Regions from separate parts of the Paenibacillus sp. J22P51 genome, predicted to be linked through region 4. Evidence: riboswitches for the same ligand, from Rfam matches in the RefSeq annotation. Region 4 holds a riboswitch; each other region holds the start of a gene.

Region 1 (3,417 bases), on a different contig from region 4:
GCTGCAGAAGGACGCATGGGCCTACACAGGCCATGATCAATATGCGGAAAATGTGTACACACGCGGCAAGCTCGTACTGAAAGCGATTGAGCAGCAGGTCGGCACCAAAGTCATGGATAAAATTATGAAAACCTATTTCCAAAGATGGCAATTCAAGCATCCCTCGACGAAGGATTTCCAACAGGTTGTGGAGGATGTCAGCAAAACGAAATGGGATGATTTCTTCAATCAGTATGTGTACGGCGAGATGATGATGGATTATTCCGTCGCGAGTGTCAACGTTCGGCCTCAGGGCAGTAAGGGATCCGAGACTTACGAAAGCACGGTTCGCATTGTTAAGCATGGCGGCAACTCGCCGGAGGTGCCGATTCTGTTCCATTTTGCAGATGGCACAACGCTTGATAAAACATGGGATGGCAAGGAAGGCAGCATCGAATTCAAATTAACGCATACATCCCCTGTAGACTGGGTGCGAATCGATCCTAAGTACACGCTCATACTCGAAAATAAGCACATCAACAACTTCTATCAAACACATTTAAATACTAAGTGGCAAATTCGGTGGAATCTCGGCATTATTCAACTCCTGCAAGCCATATTCGGCTCAGTAGCCTGGTAAGGACTTGGCTTACTTCTTATGACAAACTCTGAGGAGGGACCCTCGTTGGCCACCTATATCAAATCCGGCTTCAGGGCAGCTATGGCGCAGCCTTTTGCCACCATTATTTTATTCCTATATCAAATGGGTTGGGGTATTCTCCTGTATAAGCTTGTGCAGGGAATACTCATCCCCCTCATGCATCGTTTCCCTGGCGCTGAGCAGCCCAAACAGGCATTGCAGATCTTTCTAGCTGAAGGCCAGTTTCAGTTACTCAAAACAGATCTTAGTTATTCTTATCTATGGTGGTTCGCTGCTCTCTTGTGTGCCCGCATGCTGCTAACCCCCCTCTTAAATGGTGGTGTTTTCTATTCACTAACACACGTTCACCAGAATGCTGGTTACCGTTTCTTTCGCGGGATGAAGCAGCTCTTGCTCCCTTTCCTGCTTGTGTATCTTATCCGGATCGCACTTACCCTGCTTCCACTCATCTGGATATTCCCCAAAGCCACTTATATTCTAGGGCATAGCACTTCCTACGAGCAGGTTGTTCTCAAGCTTCTGCCCTGGATTCTCAGCTTACTGGTCTACGGATTTCTCCTTCAGCTTCTGTTTATGTATGTCCAATTCGCGATCGCAGCCAAGTTAGGTATCACATCGACTGTCATCTCTTTCTTTCGACATTCGCTGCCGATTGTCGGACTTGCCATTACCCTTTTACTCTTTTCAGGACTATTGGCAGGGGTCACGGTCACCGCCACCTACCTGTGGGCAGGTCTAGCAGCGCTAATCATTTACCAGCTGTACCCCCTCTTCCACATTTTCATCCAAATCTGGGGTATTTCCTCCCAATATCAGCTTCTTTCTGCCAAAATATCCAATTAATATCCAGCAAAACAGCGAATAGGCAAACATTCTCCCCTTCTCATTGAGAAAGGGGCTTTTTTTTGTCTTTTTTCCGAACTATTTCACTTATTTTCAGCCTATTTTTCAAACATAAAAGAGGAATTTCATTTTTTATGACGAATAAAAAGGACTAGCATCAAAAACCAAATATTTCATGCCGAATTCCTCAGTTTATGGGGAAACGGGGGAACCACTCCGGGTGAATTGATCTTGCAAGACAGGGATCATAGGGAACCTTCAACCGAACCCTCCAGCTAACCTCGTAGGCACCGGAAGGAGACAAGCAGTTGAAGAAAGTTGTTGGTCTTGTATTTAGTCTTGTTTTGTTTTTGAGTGTTAGTGTAGGAAGCGTTTTCGCAGCATCCGATATGGATAAAGCGGTAGACGAGCTTGTAGGAACTCCTTACAGATGGGCAGGAACGACAACCAAAGGATTCGATTGCTCTGGTTTCACGTCCTACTTGTTCGGCGAGTTCGGCATCGATATTCCACACAGCTCCAAATCACAAAACGGCGAAGGCTACTGGGTTGACAAAAAGGATCTTCGTAAGGGCGATCTTGTATTTTTCAACACGGATGGCAGCGGTATCTCTCATGTAGGGATGTACCTCGGAGACGGTGAATTCGTTCACTCCGCTACGAATCAAGGTGTTGTTAAGAATAAGTTGAGCGAATCCTATTATGCGAAGCGATATGTATCCGCCAGACGAGTTCTGTGGGATGATATCTACAATCAACTAACTGCTGAATCCAAGTAATGTTCTCGGCACAGATTGAAGCCCTGCAAGCTTAGCTCGTAAGAGCGGCTTGCAGGGCTTCATTCATTTGAACGGGTGTATCGGCGTATACTAGAAAGTAAACAAGTTGAGTACACAAAGATTAGTAATAGCCCTGGGCTTTGAGGAAGGATTGGCTGGTATGGACACCACACAAAATAATACAACACCCCCATTTCCCGGTATTATACGATCCATCGACGAGATTAGAGCAGATATTGGGGAGCCGCATCCTGCGGTTCAACATAAGGTTATCAATCAAATCGACGAGCACGCACGTGCATTCATCGCAAAATCGCCTTTATTCTTCTTCTCTACGTCGAATGCGAATGGCTCGAGCGATGTGTCCCCCCGCGGGGATGCTGCAGGATTCGTACGGGTTTTGGATGAACGCCGCTTTATCTTCCCAGAAAGACTTGGCAATCGCCGACTAGACTCGATGCAAAATCTGCTAACCAACCCGGAAGTCGGCCTCCTGTTCATCATTCCAGGTGTTGAGATGGTACTCCGCGTCAATGGTCGCGCTTGGCTGACGAAGGACGAGGAACTGCTGTCGACTATGCAGCTGAACGGGAAGTCACCGATCGCCGCTGTCGGCGTCGAAGTACAAGAATGCTTCGTGCATTGCAGCCGCGCGCTCAAGCTGTCGAAGATTTGGGATCAAGCTACGTGGGTATCCGAGCAGGAACAGCCGGACGGAATGGATATGTTCCGTGCGCATGTCGCGTTGAACGGGATTGCTTTGGAGGAGTAAGGTAAAGAGCAATTATACAAAATGTGTAACTTGACATAATATGTTAGCCAGCCTATAATAACGGCATGTCGTTTTCTAGGGTTCCGCGGTGCGCAAACACCGGCTGGTCCAAGGGAAAACACACAGCGGATACGCTGTGGTCACGGAGGGAGAAAAGCCCGGGAGTCTATCGCAGCAGTGCGATATTCCCGGGCTTTTCTTTGTTTTTTTATGGGACTGGCGACATAATACCTACATGAAGGAGTGTTCATTATGGCATGGTTATATTTAGTCATTGCAGGTGTGTTTGAGGTGGCATGGGCCATCTCGCTGAAATTTTCCAACGGATTTACACGGCTCGTTCCCACTGTTATCACAATTCTCGGGATGATCGTTAGCTTTTA
Region 2 (3,417 bases), on a different contig from region 4:
TGCTTAAATTAACAATAAATTTGGTCGGTGCGTTCATGAGCTTCATTGTCATGATGATTTTCTTTATCACCAAGTTTGGACAAGTGTGGAGTGTGCTTATCTTCCTGCCACTGATTGTTTTCATTTTTCATCAAATCAAAAAGCACTACGATGCCGTCGGCGAACAATTGCGATTATCTTCTTGTGAACCAGCGATTCCGATTGAAGGAAATGTCATGATCGTACCTGTTGCTGGCTTCACATATGTGGTGGAGAATTCGTTGAACTATGCCAAATCGCTGTCCCCAGATCAGATTATCGCGGTGTATGTGGCTTTTGAGAGAGATGATGAGAAAAAGTTTGAGGAGAAATGGATTAAGTGGCAGCCTGATGTGCGTTTAGTCACGTTGCATTCCCATTATCGAAGTATTGTTCATCCGTTGACGAAATTTATTGATACTGTTGAACATAAAGCCGCGGAATCTAATTACCGGGTAACCGTTATCATCCCCCAGTTTATACCGAAAAAAAACTGGCACAATATCCTTCACAATCAATCGAGTTTGCTGATCAGGGCATTCCTGCTGTATAAGCGGAATCTTATCGTAACGACGGTGCCGTATCATTTGAAAAAATAACATGCCTGAAAAGGGTAGTACTACTTCACAGTAGGGCTACCCTTTTTCATTAAGTTTTCCATCTGATGCTCTTCACTCACCCGTTTCATGAATGCATGAAGCTCTTCCTCTGTTTCACAAATGGCTGTATGCTCCAACCAAACAAAGAATTTCTTCTTAAGAATGGCTGAAGCATGAAGGGGGTATCTGTCCCGAGATTTAATGATATACAAACCTGAGGAAACTTCATTCCATGGTGACTTGAAAATCGTACGAATGGATAATCGAGTCCGAGTCTCCCAGTCCTGTTTCTTTTGCTTGTTTCTTATCGACTCATACATTCTCATGATGATCTGATGATCGGATATTTCGGTCCATTAGCCATAATACACCGAACCACTCATAATCTAAATCAATCGGATTCAACAAATGGGGTAGGATCCCTAAATAATAACGGGGGGAGGAAGTCATGACATTTCTCCTTCTGACTCTTTGGTCGTAACAGCGGAACTGCCAAAAGTCACTTTGCTTGATTGAAAACCATCACTTTTACGAAATAATTGTAACGTTGAACCGTATAAAAAGGGGGTAAAGAATCGATAGCAATCGTATAAAAATACAATAAAAAGGCAAATCTACTGATTTTCTCAAAGCCGTGGGAGTATAGGCTAATTACTACGAAATGACAAAAACGGAAGCGAGCCGAAGCATTTATATCAAAAATGGATGTTTTTTTAATTTGGATCCGCTTTCATTTGCCTAATTAGCTGGAAAATACCAAATAAAGTCCCTCCACGGCGTTTTACAATCTTAGCTATAAGGCGTAACATTCGGTTCAACAACAGATCATGTTAAAGCATAACGCTGAGTTCCCGTAAGGGAAACGGGGGAACCAATAGAAGCCGATTGGATACAGCATCGGTTTCTCGGGGTGAATCTAAAGCAAGCGCAGCTTGCTAAGGTAGGGCACTTCCAAGCCCGAATCCGACAGCTAACCTCGTAAGCGCATTGGGAGAGAACCGCCTTCTTTTCGTGCCTTCAACAGCGCGTGTATTAACGCTGCTCCGAAGCCCGAGAGTAGAGATTCTCTGCTCTTTGGCTTCTTTTTGTTGTTCACAATTGAGGAGAGTGAATCTATTATGTATCCCGAACCCCTGACTCTAATAAGAGAATCAGATGAATGACGAAGGAATGTAAGATTACCCGCATTGAATGTTTTCGATTTGATTGTGAATTATCCGATAAACTGGATCCTGGGCATGGTACAGACTGTCAATGCGGTTTACTGACGATTTCAACGAATCTTGGAACATGCGGTTTAGGGCAATTCGTGATTCCATGCGGCAACCTTAAAGGGGATTTCGTTCAATGGGCGGCAGTTTTCCAGAAGCTCAAAGGTTTAACCCTTAAGGACGGTTTGCAGTACGTTCATCAGAAACAAGAGGCATGGGGAGAAGTACGAACACATTTAATTGCATCTGCACTAACGAATTTATCTGAAAAGCTAGAGAACTCATCACATGCAAGTGAACAAGAACTATCTTGCCTATCTGATCGCACTTATTTATTTGATCATTCTGGGGCGTACGTCTCTTTCTAGGGGCGACGCTTGTTGGCAAATTAAAAGAGCACCTCCATCCACTTGTGATACGAGTGGTGAGGTGCTCTTTTAATTTAGCTAGGATTGGCTGGGACGAGAATATATTTTTATACTTTTTTTATACGGATGCTATAGATTCTTTACCCCCTTTTTATGCGGATCGGCGTTACAATGTTTCAGGAAAGGGGGCGGTGATCGTCATGCAAAGTGATTTTTTGCTGATAGCTGCGCCAACCAAAGCAGGCGAGGAGTTTATGAAACATACGAAATTGGTTGGCCTTCCTTTTGTTGCATTAACTAACAACAAGATGGAGAGAATCAAGTTAGAGAGTCAAGGAGTGAAACAAATTATCCAAGTGGATACTTCGGATCCTGGGGCGTCCATCATTCCCGATTTTCCGATTGGGAATGTCGTTCTGTTCGAGGAAAGCTTACCTTTATGCTGCAGGTATATCCGGATATGCCGTAGTTGGACCTCCAGGTCCATTTATGTCATCACGCAAAGCGTGAATCCCCGGTTAATTTACAAAGGATTGGGTGCTGATTATGTCATTTATTCTAAAAATGGTGATGTCAAATTTCTAATATCATCCCTTAAAACAAATAAAACATAAGTTTGTCTGATTTGAAGGAGGTGTGTCATGTACAACGATGTAACGATGATATTATTATTTGCACTAACTTTTCTAGGGTTTTGGGGATTTGCGAAATATTGTGAAAAAGCGTAAAGGAGGTAACCATATGATTGTTATAGGACTCATTGGATGTGCCATTATGGTATATCTCGGTTTTGTTTTAGTAAAGCCAGAGAAATTTTAATTATAGAATATGAACTTATGTAAGCAGGGGGAGAACCTACTATGGGTATGGGATTGTTACAAGTAGTCGTCACACTAGGGATTATCATGCTTTTGGTAAAGCCTGTGGGAAGTTACTTGGTAAAAGTTTTCGGCTATGAAAAGAGTGGCCTTGATCGTGTTTTTGGTCCTTTCGAACGTGTATCTTATCGCATTATGGGCGTTAAAGAAGACGAAGCCATGGGTTGGAAAAAGTATTTAGGAGCTGTACTGTTAGTTAACTTTGTCATGATGCTGCTCATTTATGCAGTATTTCGGCTTCAAAGATACTTACCGCTTAACCCTGATGGTATAAGTAATATGCCTCCGGCATTAGCTTTCAATACAGCTGTTTCCTTTATTACAAATACGAACTGGCAAGCCT
Region 3 (3,417 bases), on a different contig from region 4:
AGTAGATGGAACGGTTAGGGGGAACAGAAATGAAAATAAGGTACGGTCGAATGTTGTTCGTATTGAGTTGTTTGTTGCTTAGTTCATGCTCGGATTCGAGGTACGATATAGACAAAGGGACCGCAAAAGGAGACGTCATTAATATTCATGGCAGAATCATTAATCTTGATCGTTTCAATCAATTTTTGAAAAACGTTGAAGGGCACGTTGAGAGTCAGATTCGGATCATGCAAATGACCATTGAGGGGGATCCGATTTATTATGATTTTGCTTTTAAAAAAGATAAGATTTCTTATACTTATGATAATTCAGAGGACAAACATGGCAGCAAACAACGACTGAAGACGGAATGTACACGTATTGTTTCTGAGAAAGTAGAACGAGGTGTTTCATATAAGCTGGATGGTTGTAAGGATGTTGCGATTGGGGAGACTTTTAGCTTTGTGGCAGCGGGTAGTGGGGGATAGTGAGATTAATTCGAGGAGAGAGATAAAATGAAAAAGTTTTTGCTTGGGTTGACCTGTGGAATACGTACCTATTCGTTTTATCGGCGAGGGGTTAGGATTAGGCGTTTCATACAATTCACGTGATCATGTTATTTCATTGATGAATGAACCAGCAAGCTTTGCAGACGAAACGGCTAAAAAGGTATGGCAAATCCAATATCGATTGAACGTTGGGAATGATCAAAAATACGTAAGAGAACTTCTTGGTAATCCTGCGGCTGAACGAACAAATGATGATAAGCAGCAAGCTGTATGGCGTTATGATATTTTACCTTCCGCAGACTATCAGTACTTAGGGCTAAATATCGATCTTAAAGGGATTGAGCAAGGGGAATTAGGTGGACAGATAGTCTTAACATGGTCAGATGAAGGGAAAGTTGAGAAAGTTGAACTTTGGTATTCACAAGGGAAAGATAGACAAATCTATACTTATTTTATCTATCCGGACGGTTCAACAGCTGGGGCTAAATACGAGTAGATTATGGTGAATAGGAGTTAACGGGATCTAAATGGAAAATTTTGAGTCATGTATTCATTGATTTCACATGATACAATCTTTAAGATCCATTTTGGATCAAAAACTTAGAAGGCCGAAGCTTTTATGAAGCACGGGGGACCCAATCTTTGGGGTGAAGCCGCAATCTCGCGGCCGGGTGATTACTCTTTGATCCGAATCCGACAGCTAACCTCGCAGGCCGCAAAAAGGAGAGGTTTATTTTGAAACGTTACAAAAAGCTTGTAGTTACTGGTGCACTAGGTTTGACCGTCCTTATGGGAGCGAATGCGGCATTTGCTGCAACGGGAACTCATACGGTAGCGGGCAACGATACCATGTGGTTAATCTCCAAGAAGTACGGCGTTAGCCTATCTTCACTTATTAAGGCAAATCCTCAAGTTGCCAATCCCAACGTTATTTGGTCGGGGATGAAGCTCAATATTCCTGGAAGCACAAGTACAACTGCACCTGTCAAACCACCGGTTACGACTGCGCCTTCGCAATCTACTTTTGCAAGCCAAGTGGTTAACCTTGTTAACCAGGAGCGTACTAAGGCTGGACTGAAGCCTTTGGCCAGTAACAGCGCATTAACCGCGATGGCATTGGATAAAGCGAAAGATATGTACAATAACGGGTATTTCGATCACACATCACCAACCTACGGCTCTCCTTTTGATATGATGCGCTCCTACGGCATTAGCTATTCCTATGCGGGTGAAAACATCGCTAAAGGTCAACAAACGCCACAAGCCGTCATGACAGCATGGATGAACAGTGCAGGTCATCGTCAAAATATTCTAAGCCCCAACTTCACTCAAATCGGTGTTGCCTATTATAACGGTGAGTGGGTTCAGGAGTTCATTAGTAACTAATGAGTAATGAGTATTGCAATATTAAATACAGCAATAAATCGCGGCAGCCTTCCATTGGGAGGCTGTTTTTTATTTATAACAAAGTCAAAGGAGATTAGTTATTCTTGTCGAATTGGGTTTTATCTGCGGGATTGGAGTTTTTGCTATGCCTAAATCATTTCTACATTCAATATCAATCGTTGTCATAATGGGATTAACAGCATGTGAATCGTCCGTCGTTCCAGCTGAATTGCTACCAACTGCAAGTTCGGCTATTGTAACACCCATTTTGCCTAGCGCTTCACCACAAAATGTAACCAATGTGAAACCGAAGTCAGTTGAAGAAATTATGGACTTTCTCGTACAGAATGTAGATGAAATAAAGAAATACAAACAAATGATAGAAGAAGCCAATATATCAAAAGTCATATTTTTAAGTGATGGTTTAATAAATATCCCAGAAAGAACAGGAAAGTATTACGATTTATACATAGGAGAGAGTTTCAGTGATCATGTTGTTAGGTGGCAAACGTTTTATGTCAGTGAGGATATGAAAGAGATTCTTATTGTGGATGTAATTACGGGTTATAATTTAACCTTGGAAGAGTGGAGAAAACGCGCTCAATGACTTAACCTTACCGTAAGAAACGTATGGTTTTCTGGTTATTCTTTGCTTTTCACTCTTACTATCAAATATGTAATCAAATGAATCAAGAGGTGCAACCAGTGATAAAGGTATTCACAGAAATTGAAATTGAAGCAGCGATTGATGTTTGTTTTGACATGGCAAGTAATATTGATATACATACGCAGACTGTCTGGCCTCACACCAAGGAACGAGCGATTGCTGGAACAACAACAGGCATGATAAGCGGCGGGGAAACGGTCACTTTTGAGGCGCGGCACTTTTTCATTAGGCAAAGACATACTTCACTCATTTCAAATTACGTTCGACCCTATCGCTTTGTTGATGAAATGCTGCAGGGTACTTTCAAAAGTATGAGACACGAACATGAATTTATTGATTTAGGTAATCGAACCTTAATGAAGGATACCTTATATTTCGAAGCTCCATTGGGCTGGCTCGGATGGGTAGTTGAGAGAGTTGTCTTAAAGAAATATATGATGAGATTTTTGACATATCGGAACGAACAGTTAAAGATTTTAGCTGAAAAAGGTTAGGATAAGGAGCTAGCTATGTTCCAGTTTAATGGTTGGGCTGTTTTAAGGTATCACACACATGATACCGATTCCAGACTGCAAGATCTTAGGATCGCTGAGTTGAAAAGCTTAATTTCTGAACTTGATGTGGAAAAGCTAGTCACGCTTAAACAACGTAATGGGCATGACTCTGTTCTTATTTCCGGGATGCACAATCATCGCAGTGATTATGTGATTGAGTTATTTCAACAAATTGGTGAGATAATGCCGGGCTCCTATGGACTACTTTATATTCAAGATGATGAAGACTTTAGTGAGCAGCACGACAATTCCAATTGCTTCGTAGTATGGAAATTAATACGCGGAAATTTAACTAAGGAGAAAGACGTCTATTTGTCTTCTG
Region 4 (3,417 bases):
CACGATTTTACGGATCCGCTCACCTGCGTGATCAGGATCCGTGAATATAATGACGCCTCTGCGCTGCTGAGCCAGCGCAATTCGCTTGAGTACGGCTTGTCCGATGGCGGACCCGCCTGTTTCAATCGTATCCGCCTCCACAGCCCGCCTGATGGCAGCCGTGTCGTCCTTACCTTCCACAACGATCATTTCTTTTATCATTTACGTTTTCCTTCCCCAGTACGCAGAAAAAGAAGAGGGGTCTCCTCTTCTTTCGCGCAGGCATATGCCAAGCTACGTGTATAGCCTAGTGTTCCCGGCCTAACTACCGTTTACACGTTAGTTTTGGGACGGTTTTGTGGGGCCTACCACATACACCGTGTACCCTTGTTTCGTTCCGAATTTATTCGCATAAGCATGATCTTCATAGTACACATCGATCATTTGACCTTTCACACCGCTGCCAATATCCTCAGCACGACGGAAACCAATGCCTTCAATGTATACCCACCAACCCAGTGGAATCACCTTCGGGTCAACGGCAATCGTACGCCCTTCAGTTACAGTAGTTCCTGTGTAGGTTTTACCATAACCAGAGGAGCCCTCGGTTTTGCCTGTCGACTCCGCGTCCGCTGAATAGGCAGTAAGTTTCACGTTTTTGAGGATTTGTTTGTAGCCGAAGGTCACACCATTCTTGGAAACCTCATCCACGCTCGGTGAAGAGGCGGAGAGAACGACCACAGGATTTTTCGTTCCTACGGAAACTACTTTCTTAACGCTTTCTGTTTGTACTTCTTCACCCACAACTGCTTCCGCGACTAATACACCGTCCTCGAAAGTCTTTTCTTTCTTCTTCACCAGAACGCCTGCTTTACCTTCTTGGACCACTTGCTCTTTCCCTTTAAGTAAAGACGCGTCATTCTTTTTCTCTGTCTCGAATGCGATCGGTTCAGAGACTTCCTCCGTCTCTTTTTTCACACGGACGATCTTGATTTCATCGCCTGTGCTAAGAGCGGCCGTCGGTTCGGGAGAAATACGATCGTTCTCCCCAAGTGCAATATTTAAACGTTGCAATGCACTTTCTACCGTTCTTGCAGTTGTGTAAACAGTGGTGGTCTTTCCATCAGCAGTCAATTGAACTGGTGAAGCATGCTCGATTACAATTTTGTCTCCACCCTTGAGCTTGGTCGTGAGTGCAGCTGAAATTTCATCGTGTTCACCAATCGTTATGGCTTGTTCATCCAGTAGGCGTTGCAGGACCCATTGCTTCGTGTGCACAATAGTTTCTTGTCCATTCACAACCACGGATACGCTCTTGGTAGCCGTTCCGTACAACAACACCAAAAACATGAAAGTCATTGCGATTGAGATTATAGCTAGGCTTAAAATCAAACGCAAGTTTTCATGCTTCCATCGCAATGCGAAGGACATGCTGGATGATCGTTTTACATGGGTCTCGCTAATTGAGATACTGCCCACTTCTTCGGTCCTCCTTCAAAGCCTCGCCGCCAGGTTACAGCATGATTAAATTTGACGCGACTAAGGTTTTTAGTTTAACTTAACATGCTCGCCATCATCAGCCTGCTTAACTCGCTGAATCTGGTCGTCCCCCCCTTTTACCTATTCATCATCCTATGAATTCCGGGTTATTTTATGTCTTCCGATCTGTGTAAAACCCTGTATGAGGACAAAAAGCCAGCAAGAAGAGGACTCTTCTCGCTGGCTTAGTTTGCATAGTGAAATACAAATAGCACGCACGACAATCGTTACCTCTCTTACGCTTACGAGGTTAGCTGACGGATTCGGACGTGAGAGTCGCCCTACGTAGACGCAAACTGCTTGTTTGACGTCTATGATTCACCCCTGTTACTCTCTGCTTACTTAACCGCATTTGAATGCTCATTAAGCTTGCAGTGGTTCCCCCGTTTCCACATTTGGAACTCAGCGAATGGAAAATTGGCAAATTGGATATTAAGTTATTATGAAAAGTATATTACGCTGTTAATCTCAACCTGTAAAGGGATTAACACCCTTTAAAAAGGGCTAAATCGCTTAAATTTCGATTATTTTTCAAATATAACCCACTTATATCTACATGTGTCTAACTTTAACGTACGTATACTCGTTTTTTTAATGCATAATGACCAAAACTAGGCTAAAAATGCAAATTTGTTTATAATGATTCTGGAAGTATTTGATCAAAAAATACCAATAATTTGCTATTTAGGGAGGCAATTGAGATGGTTCCCATCTTACAGGTAAACGCTTTATTCGGTGGCTATTTACCCAACAAGCCCGTTCTCCATGACCTCACTTTTTCGATTCGCCAAGGTGAAATGATGGGGCTAATCGGACTCAATGGTGCAGGTAAAAGTACGACCATCAAAAACATCCTCGGGCTGCTTCAACCGCAAAAAGGGACCATTCGCATTAACGGTTTAACCCTAGCCGAAAATCCAATACCTTACCGAGCGACATATGCCTACGTGCCTGAAAGTCCGGAGCTATACGAAGAGCTTACGATTCGCGAACATCTTGAGCTTACAGCCATGGCTTATGGCATTTCCAAAGAGGACTACGAAGCACGATCCCAGTCCCTATTAGAGCAGTTTCAAATGAAGGACAAGCTGAACAGCTTCGCCAGTCATTTATCCAAAGGGATGAAACAAAAGGTCATGATCATGAATGCGTTCCTAATCGAGCCCTCTCTGTATATTATCGATGAGCCGTTTCTCGGACTCGACCCTTTAGCGATTCGTTCCTTACTAGAACTAATGGTTAAAATGAAACAAAAAGGCGCATCATTCCTCATTTCCTCACACATTTTGTCTACAATTGAAAAATATTGCGATACCTATGTCGTTCTCCACAAAGGTCACATGGTTGCGCAGGGAGATTTAGTCGAATTACGCGCACAAACCGAGCTGCCTCAGGCGTCATTAGACGACATCTTCTACAAGCTTGTTCAAGGAGACCTGGCATGAGTCACTTAACCGATACTACACATGCATTTAACACACACGCATTATGGAAACAGCGTTTCCAACATTATATGAAGGAATCCATGGGGTATTGGCAGTATGCCGCACGCAGTAACTTTATCGGCTTTTTGTTGTTTCTTGTCATCGTTTCTTCCTATTATTATGCAAAAACATTACAGCGTCTTCCGACAGATTATCCGTACCTATGGATCGTGCTGCTCGTGCTCGTTCCACTCGTCACTTCAAGCCCTATTCGAACACTGACCCGCAGTGCCGATCGAATGTTTCTATTGCGGATAGAGCATGAAATGGGTGTCTATTTTCGAAGCAGCTTCCTGTATAGCTTTTCACTTCAGGGTGCGTGGTTATTTCTCGCTTGGGTCACATTACGGCCGCTTTATAGCCACTGTTTAGGTGCCGATTCACAGCCATTTCTGCTCATGCTAGCTCTATTACT

What was found. A riboswitch is a leader RNA that binds a small molecule or an ion and turns the genes downstream of it on or off. The one in region 4 is predicted to bind cyclic di-AMP.
Region 1: linked by a shared signal. The riboswitch ahead of AC58QC_RS23865 (C40 family peptidase) and the one ahead of AC58QC_RS29165 (resuscitation-promoting factor) in region 4 are both predicted to bind cyclic di-AMP.
Region 2: linked by a shared signal. The riboswitch ahead of AC58QC_RS25270 (hypothetical protein) and the one ahead of AC58QC_RS29165 (resuscitation-promoting factor) in region 4 are both predicted to bind cyclic di-AMP.
Region 3: linked by a shared signal. The riboswitch ahead of AC58QC_RS17505 (CAP domain-containing protein) and the one ahead of AC58QC_RS29165 (resuscitation-promoting factor) in region 4 are both predicted to bind cyclic di-AMP.

Annotation. Positions count from the first base shown of each region.
Region 1 covers NZ_JCAUAZ010000014.1:25,517-28,933, forward strand. The annotation lists gene AC58QC_RS23855 (M1 family metallopeptidase) at 1-619, shown strand, start outside; gene AC58QC_RS23860 (hypothetical protein) at 665-1,483, shown strand; cyclic di-AMP (ydaO/yuaA leader) riboswitch at 1,650-1,788, shown strand; gene AC58QC_RS23865 (C40 family peptidase) at 1,792-2,262, shown strand; gene AC58QC_RS23870 (MSMEG_1061 family FMN-dependent PPOX-type flavoprotein) at 2,423-3,034, shown strand; guanidine-I (ykkC/yxkD leader) riboswitch at 3,099-3,201, shown strand; gene AC58QC_RS23875 (DMT family transporter) at 3,287-3,417, shown strand, end outside.
Region 2 covers NZ_JCAUAZ010000016.1:63,991-67,407, reverse strand. The annotation lists gene AC58QC_RS25275 (APC family permease) at 1-617, shown strand, start outside; cyclic di-AMP (ydaO/yuaA leader) riboswitch at 1,449-1,618, shown strand; gene AC58QC_RS25270 (hypothetical protein) at 1,777-2,196, shown strand; gene AC58QC_RS25265 (hypothetical protein) at 2,397-2,810, shown strand; gene AC58QC_RS25260 (potassium-transporting ATPase subunit F) at 2,938-3,015, shown strand; gene kdpA (potassium-transporting ATPase subunit KdpA) at 3,063-3,417, shown strand, end outside.
Region 3 covers NZ_JCAUAZ010000007.1:260,051-263,467, forward strand. The annotation lists gene AC58QC_RS17495 (DUF4362 domain-containing protein) at 30-467, shown strand; gene AC58QC_RS17500 (hypothetical protein) at 523-984, shown strand; cyclic di-AMP (ydaO/yuaA leader) riboswitch at 1,085-1,218, shown strand; gene AC58QC_RS17505 (CAP domain-containing protein) at 1,224-1,874, shown strand; gene AC58QC_RS17510 (hypothetical protein) at 2,020-2,481, shown strand; gene AC58QC_RS17515 (SRPBCC family protein) at 2,580-3,035, shown strand; gene AC58QC_RS17520 (Imm7 family immunity protein) at 3,051-3,417, shown strand, end outside.
Region 4 covers NZ_JCAUAZ010000025.1:46,303-49,719, forward strand. The annotation lists gene rnmV (ribonuclease M5) at 1-201, opposite strand, end outside; gene AC58QC_RS29165 (resuscitation-promoting factor) at 319-1,458, opposite strand; cyclic di-AMP (ydaO/yuaA leader) riboswitch at 1,743-1,936, opposite strand; gene AC58QC_RS29170 (ABC transporter ATP-binding protein) at 2,220-2,963, shown strand; gene AC58QC_RS29175 (ABC transporter permease) at 2,960-3,417, shown strand, end outside.